2 regions of the Flavobacterium sp. PL002 genome follow, and region 2 is predicted to be linked to the other one. Evidence: riboswitches for the same ligand, from Rfam matches in the RefSeq annotation. Region 2 holds a riboswitch; the other holds the start of a gene.
What was found. Region 2 has a riboswitch for cobalamin ahead of ACVEGE_RS02525 (TonB-dependent receptor plug domain-containing protein). Riboswitches for the same ligand answer to the same signal wherever they lie in the genome.
Positions count from the first base shown of each region.

Region 1: another riboswitch for cobalamin. It lies ahead of ACVEGE_RS07990 (PKD domain-containing protein); the one in region 2 lies ahead of ACVEGE_RS02525 (TonB-dependent receptor plug domain-containing protein).

Region 1 covers NZ_CM135110.1:1,834,917-1,838,417, forward strand. Annotated here, with positions in the region: gene ACVEGE_RS07985 (lipoprotein signal peptidase) at 1-73, shown strand, start outside; gene ACVEGE_RS07990 (PKD domain-containing protein) at 256-1,398, opposite strand; cobalamin riboswitch at 1,505-1,708, opposite strand; gene ACVEGE_RS07995 (5-formyltetrahydrofolate cyclo-ligase) at 1,743-2,312, opposite strand; gene ACVEGE_RS08000 (succinylglutamate desuccinylase/aspartoacylase family protein) at 2,299-3,276, opposite strand; gene uvrC (excinuclease ABC subunit UvrC) at 3,414-3,501, shown strand, end outside.
Region 2 covers NZ_CM135110.1:589,785-593,285, reverse strand. Annotated here, with positions in the region: gene ACVEGE_RS02530 (ABC transporter substrate-binding protein) at 1-664, opposite strand, end outside; cobalamin riboswitch at 993-1,203, shown strand; gene ACVEGE_RS02525 (TonB-dependent receptor plug domain-containing protein) at 1,235-3,070, shown strand; gene ACVEGE_RS02520 (YncE family protein) at 3,074-3,501, shown strand, end outside.

The DNA of each region.
Region 1 (3,501 bases), 1.2 Mb from region 2:
CGTTGCTGATATGGCAATATGTGTTGGAGTAGGAATATTAATATTTTTCAATAAAAAAGCATTCAATAAATAAGATATTGCGGTTGTTTATAGGAGCAATTTCCTGCTGTACACTGTATCTCTTGTGGCAAACACTGCCACAACAGGATGCCGTTTCCATCAGGGCTAGCGTTTCCGTTTTTCAACAACTATTATATACAAAAGGCAGTGACTATTAATCACTGCCTTTTGTATATATTTAAAAATAGTACCTTTTTATTTTACCATAGAAAGATCTGAAGCGCCTTTTACTTCTGTAGATAACTCACCTAGCCAACCTGCATTGTATTGTGCACCAGTGTAAACTTTTACAAAATCGATACCTTTTAATTTAACTGATTTAGATTGATTGTTTACAGCCCAGTCAATCTCCATGGCATTTCCTCCATAAATGCTGTATTCAGCGTCATAATTATCAACATATCCCCATTCTAAGGCATCAATCGTAACGTAGCTGCCTGGATTTACAATAGGGAAAACGCGCGTTCCTTTAAATGTAACTTCTTTTTTCTCAGCAATAAATAACGGAAAGTAGTTTTGTTTGTGGTAAGTGTTTACAGTAACATTATCTGCACTTCCTTTGTTGTCTGTCCATAAAACATTAGCATATTCCTCTGGATTTACATAGGTAGTTTCATAATTAAGAATTGTTCGCTCTTTAAAATAATTACTTCCTGCTAGTTCGTACCAAGTATCATCGGCAAGGCCATTTCCATTTTCGTCAAAGGAAACTTGTACAATTCCAGGTTCTGAGAGTCCTTTAAATGCATTTCCATAAACCACAAAATCTTTTTGATCTACACGGTTTTCAATTGTATGATCAAAACTAAAAATTACATAACCTCCCCACGCACCTAATGAAAGCGTGTTTGTCTTGTTTCCAATTATTTTTTCGGCATATTCTGGAGTTCCAAAACCAGCATTTATAAACTGTCCTGGCGCCGGTTTGTATTCCATTATTTTAGTAATGAATTCAGTACTTGTTTCCGTTTTTGGACGAAAATATAAAGCATAAGGATCTATCAATTTAATTTGATAGCTGCGCTCAATAGTATTGCTTGCTGTTACTTTAAATTTAAGTGTGAAATTTTCAGCTATTTGAGGTACATAATTTAAACTTTGAGTTGTCGCGATTGATTCGTCATTTTTTGACCATTCAAAACTTGCACCCTCAGGTAAGTTTAGAATTTCAGGAGTGATTTTTAAAGTGTCTCCTATTATTAGTTCATAAACACCTTGATACTCTACTTCGGCAAATTGAATGGGTGTAATTGTAGGATCATCAGTGTTAGTACATGATGTGAGTAGCGTGAAGCCACAAAAAAGCAGAAAAATGTAATTAGTTAGTTTGTTTTGCATTTGAATTGTATTAAAATTAATAATTGTGATTAACTTAATTACAAAACAATAAGGAATAAAATATAGGAATAGAAAATCTACCCCAAAGCTATAACTCCCGAAAGCTTTGTTGTTGTGCTTCTTGGCAGGTCTTCTGACTCATTCCACTTTTTAAACCTTCCCATCAAAAAATCTGACAGTGGTAATTTTAAAAAGCATGTCCTGTTTAACAGGAAGAACTTACAGCAGCGGGAACTGTTCAGGATTTACACCTGATTCCCTTTTAATGTATCTACTTGAAATAAATACAACCAAAAAGCGGGGCAATATTAGTGATTTTATATTAAATAAAAGTGATGGCCACTTTAAAATCGATAAGTGGTTTCTGGAGTGATGCAATAATCGAGTTGTACATCGCCTTCAAAAATATCCGAAATTATTGTTTCGGCTTCAAAGAAGGATAATCCTATTTTAATTACTTCAGGTTTGCATTCGGCTAAAAATTTATCATAAAACCCTTTGCCATATCCTACTCTATTTCCTTTTTTATCAAATGCTAAAAGCGGAATAAAAACCACGTCTATTTTTTTTGAAGGCACTTCGATTCCGTCTACGGGTTCTGGAATGTTATAGGCATTCTTCTTAATTCGGGTATTATCTGTAAGTAAAAAATGAGTCATTATTCGGGTCTCAAAGTCGGCTTTTGAAACAATAATTTCTTTGTCTTTTCCGGAAAGTAAGTGTAGAATCAACTCAGTATCCACTTCTTTATGTTCTACTATAGGAAGGAAAACATGAAAATAAATTTTATCCCAAATAGGAAGCGTCAGTAACTTATTGGCGATAGCCAAACTATTCTCTTCAATTTCAATTTCGGAAAGATTTTGTCGAAGATTTTTGTATTTCTTTCGGAGTTCTGTTTTAGTGTTTGGCATTTATAAGCGTCTTTGAAATATGATAAACAGCATCACCTTGATAAACAATAGGTGCTTGGTTTGCATTGATAATATACCCGTCATTTGGGGCTTTTATTTTACGCTCAAATTTCCCAAAAGGATCAGTAATAGTGGCTAGAACGGTTCCTTTGGTGACAAATGCACCTACATAACCATTGTCATGTAGTAATCCAGAGCATTTAGCACGAATCCATGCTGATTTTTCTATATATATTGTTTTCTTGTTTTGATCTTCAATAAAGTGTTTTGAGTCTAACATATCAAGATGTTGCAGGATTCTTTTGGCACCTTCAACACCGGCATCAGCAACAGGGTAATTAATATCAAGTGATTTTCCGCCTTCAAAAAGCAGCATTTTTACATTTAGTTTTTGACTAGCATTTCTAAAAGTTCCACCAATGTTTTTTGAATATAAAGTAAAAGGGGCATTAAAAGCATCGGCCAAATCTTTAAGATCTTCATTATTAGGGGCAAGTCTTATTTGAGGGGCATTAAATCTACTCGCGCCACCCGCATGAAAATCGACTGCATAATCAACAACAGGCATAATTTCAGTAAGAAGGTGAAAGGCAAAACGACTGGCGAGTGACCCTTTTTTACTTCCGGGAAAAACCCGATTTAAATCCCTACCATCTGGAAATTGACGCGACATATTTACAAAACCAAACATATTTATTACCGGAATACAAATGGTTGTACCTCGTTTTGGTTTATTGATTTTTTTAGAAACTAGCTGACGAACAATTTCGACACCATTTATTTCGTCACCATGAATTCCAGCAGAAAAAAGAACTGTAGGGCCGTCAATTTTAGAACGCTGTACAATTATTGGAATCTTAAGTTTTGTCGCGTTATGGAGTTTTGCGATTTCCATGTTAATGGTTTTGCTTTGTCCTGGCAAAATAGTTTCTCCTAGGATGGTAATGGTTTTTGCGTTTTTCATATTGAATTAAAAGCTAAAAATAGAAATAATTATTTTGAATTCGTAAATTTGAAAATAAATAAGCAGAGGTTTGTAAAATTAACACCCTCAAATAGGAAAGTTGCAGTAAACGGCATCTTTTTTGAAATAAAAACACAATGGATAAACCAACTCTCCAGCTCCAGATACAAACTCTACCAGATAGTCCTGGCGTTTATCAATATTATGATAAAGAAGGGAAAATTT
Region 2 (3,501 bases):
CTTTTTCAATTTCTTTAAAAGTAGTATTCGCTTTTTGATCAAGACCATATAAGGCACCAAAGAATTTAATCCATTCGGCTTTTCCTAGTGGAGACTGTTCTGTCCAATCACCATTAAACAACACTTTAAGTCCGCTTTTTTGTAAAATATCTAGCGACGGATTGCTGTTGCTGAGTCCAAAACCTACAATGACATCAGGAGCAATATCAATAAGTACTTCGGTGTTTAGGTTTTCGTTTTTTCCTACTTCACGAACTTTTCCTGCGTCGATGTTTTTTCTGGTTTTTTCAGACGAAATATAATCGGTATTTGGAAAACCAATCAAGCTGTTCTCTACGCCTAAAATTTCCAACGATGGAATGTGTGTTGTTGAGGTTACCACTATCGATTTTATGGGAACATTTACAACTGCATATTGTTTTAAGCTGTCTGGGATGATTGCGTTTTTTTCTTTTAAAATATAAGTAAAACTAGCTGTTGCGTTAGGCCAAGGTTGCGTCACTTTAAGTAATGAGAAGCCTTTATATTTATAGATTTCGAATCCTTTAGCGTATTGAATTTCATTCTTTACAACTGAATTAATTTCAAGAGGAGCTTCTTTTTTACATTGGATAAACAACATAGAAATTAGAAAGAAGAATGCTGTGTTTTTTACGAATTTCATAAATCTAATTTTTTTACAAAAGTATTGTTTTGTTTTAATAAAAATAGACTTGTGTGATATTTGATACATTTTTTTCCATAAGAATGAAGTAATTTTACTTAAAAAATAAACCATGAGAGATAATTCAAATACCTTTATTTATATTGTGGCAGGCATTATTATTTTGCATTTTGTTGTCGGCTTTGCTTGGCTAATTATTAAACTTTCTAAAAAGAAAGATAAGGATAGTTAGCATTGTAATTCTTTGTATATATGCTGTTTATGTGTTTATGTTTTTTATTAAGGTTAATTCTAGCGGGATTTTCGATAATATCTTTCATTTATTCTATATTTGCACTCGAATTGAGGTTGTGATACTATTTTTTTTCAAAAATCACATTAAAAGGGAATTAGGTTCAAGACCTAAGCTGTTCCCGCAACTGTAAGCTATTATGCTTGTTGTTACTACAAAACCACTAAGTTAACTGAAATTTTCAGTTTCTCGGGAAGGTAAACAACAAGACGCAAGCCAGGAGACCTGCCTTTTTTCTTAACAAATATCGAACTCTCGGGAAAAAGAGTTCAGAAATTATGACTAGAAATAAACTTTTTTTATACTTCTTTTTGCTTTTGTGCCAATGTGTTTTGGGGCAGCATGATACTATTAATAGACTTAAGGAAGTTATTGTATCAGACAAACAATTAAAGACTTTCTCGAACACCCAATTCATTCAGCGATTAAGTGATACTTTGATAAGTAGAAGTCAAGCTTCGCTAACATCACTATTAAATTATAATACCGTTATTTACTTTAAAGAAAACGGTTTAGGAATGGTTTCCTCTCCCTCATTTAGGGGAACTACTGCGCAACAAACTGTTGTGGTTTGGAACGGAATCAATATCAATTCGCAATTACTAGGGCAAACAGATTTTAATACAGTTTCTACACGTGGTTTTAACTCGATTGATGTAAAAGCAGGTGGTGGTAGTATTGTTTATGGAAGTGGTGCTATAGGTGGTACTATTCATTTAAATAATGATTTAAAATTTACAGATTCTTTTAAAAACGATTTGCAAATTTACTATGGCGATTTTAATACTTTGAGTGCTACTTATGGGATTACAGCTGCAACAAATAAAATTAGTTTTGATGCAAGTTTTAGTCGCAACAGCTCAGACAATGATTTTAAATTTGTAAAAAAAGACGGCAGAAATAGTAATGGAGAATATTACAATAATACTCTTGATGTAGCTTTTGGGTACAAAATAAATACTAGAAATAGCCTTAAATTCTATAGCGAAATATATGATGGAGAACGCCATTTTTCGTTAACATCTCCTAATGCTACTAAAACTAAATATCAAGATTATAATATTCGAAATTTACTAACGTGGAGTAGTGCTATTGGCAAATTTGATACCGACTTGAAACTGGCTTATATCACAGAGCATTACAGCTATTTTGAAGACATTAAAAGAGATGGTTTTACTTCGGGTGGTGTAAAAAGTTTTATTGCTAAATACAATTTAGATTTTAAACTAGCCGAAAATATTAAAGCGACTACAGTTATAGATTATACCAGTAATAAAGGTCAGGGTTCAGGAATTGGAGAAAGTAGCAGAGAAATAGCAGGAGTGAGTTTCTTTTGGAAACATTTTCTTAGTGAAAAATGGAATTATGAAGGAAGTGTTCGTAAGGAATTTTCAGATGTTTATAAAAGTCCGGTGCTTTTTTCTATTGGTTCAAACTATAATTTCTCGAAGCTTTATGAACTAAAATTCAATTTGTCAAGGAATTATAGAATTCCAACTTTTAATGATTTGTATTGGGTAGGAAGTGGAAACATTGATTTAAAACCAGAGAATGCGTATCAATTTGAGGTGGGAAACGAATTTAATTATAAAAAAGTTCGATTTACAGTCACAGGATATTTTTCAAAAATTGATAATATGATTCGGTGGTTGCCTACGAACTCAGGAGATTGGTCCCCAATAAATACAGATAAAGTTACTATATACGGAGCCGAAGTGCTGCTGGGATGGCGCAAGAATTTTAGAGAACACAATTTTGATTTAAGTGGAACTTATTCTTATACTAATTCCAAAGATGAAAGAACACAAAAACAACTTTTTTATGTTCCTTACCATAAACTAACAGCTTCATTATCTTATAGTCGTAAAAAACTAGCTGCTTATTATCAATTTTTATATAATGGGGAGGCTTTTACAACTTCGGATAATAATCCCAAATATGTATTAGACGGTTACCCCATTTCAAACCTTGGCGTAGACTATAATTTCAGTAAAAAAAATACTTTTAAATTGGGTCTAAAGGCAGGAAACCTTTGGAACAAAAATTATCAAACGTTGCCTAGCCGTTACATGCCGGGTAGGAATTTAACACTTTATTTAAACCTTAATTATTAAAAAATGAAATTAAAAAATCTTTATTTAGGAATTCTAGCATCTGCTTTTTTATTCACTTCTTGTAGCAATAATGACTCAGATGACAATAACCCTGCGGGAGTTTATGACAACGGTGTTTTTATTTTGAACGAAGGGAATTTTGGAACACCAAATGCTTCGGTATCTTTTTTATCAAACGATTTATCTGTTTTTCAAGATGATATTTTTAATGCTGTAAATGCTACAGCGGTTTTAGGAGATGTTGCACAATCAATGAGTTTTTTCGGGGATAAAGCTTTTATCGTTGTAAATAATTCTAATGAAGTTAGGGTTGTAAATCGTTATACATTTGAAAATTTAGGGGTTATTACTGAAAAACTAGAGAACCCACGTTATAGTGTTGTTCTAGAGGGTAAGTTATACGTTACAAATGCTATTTCTAAAGCTGTTAC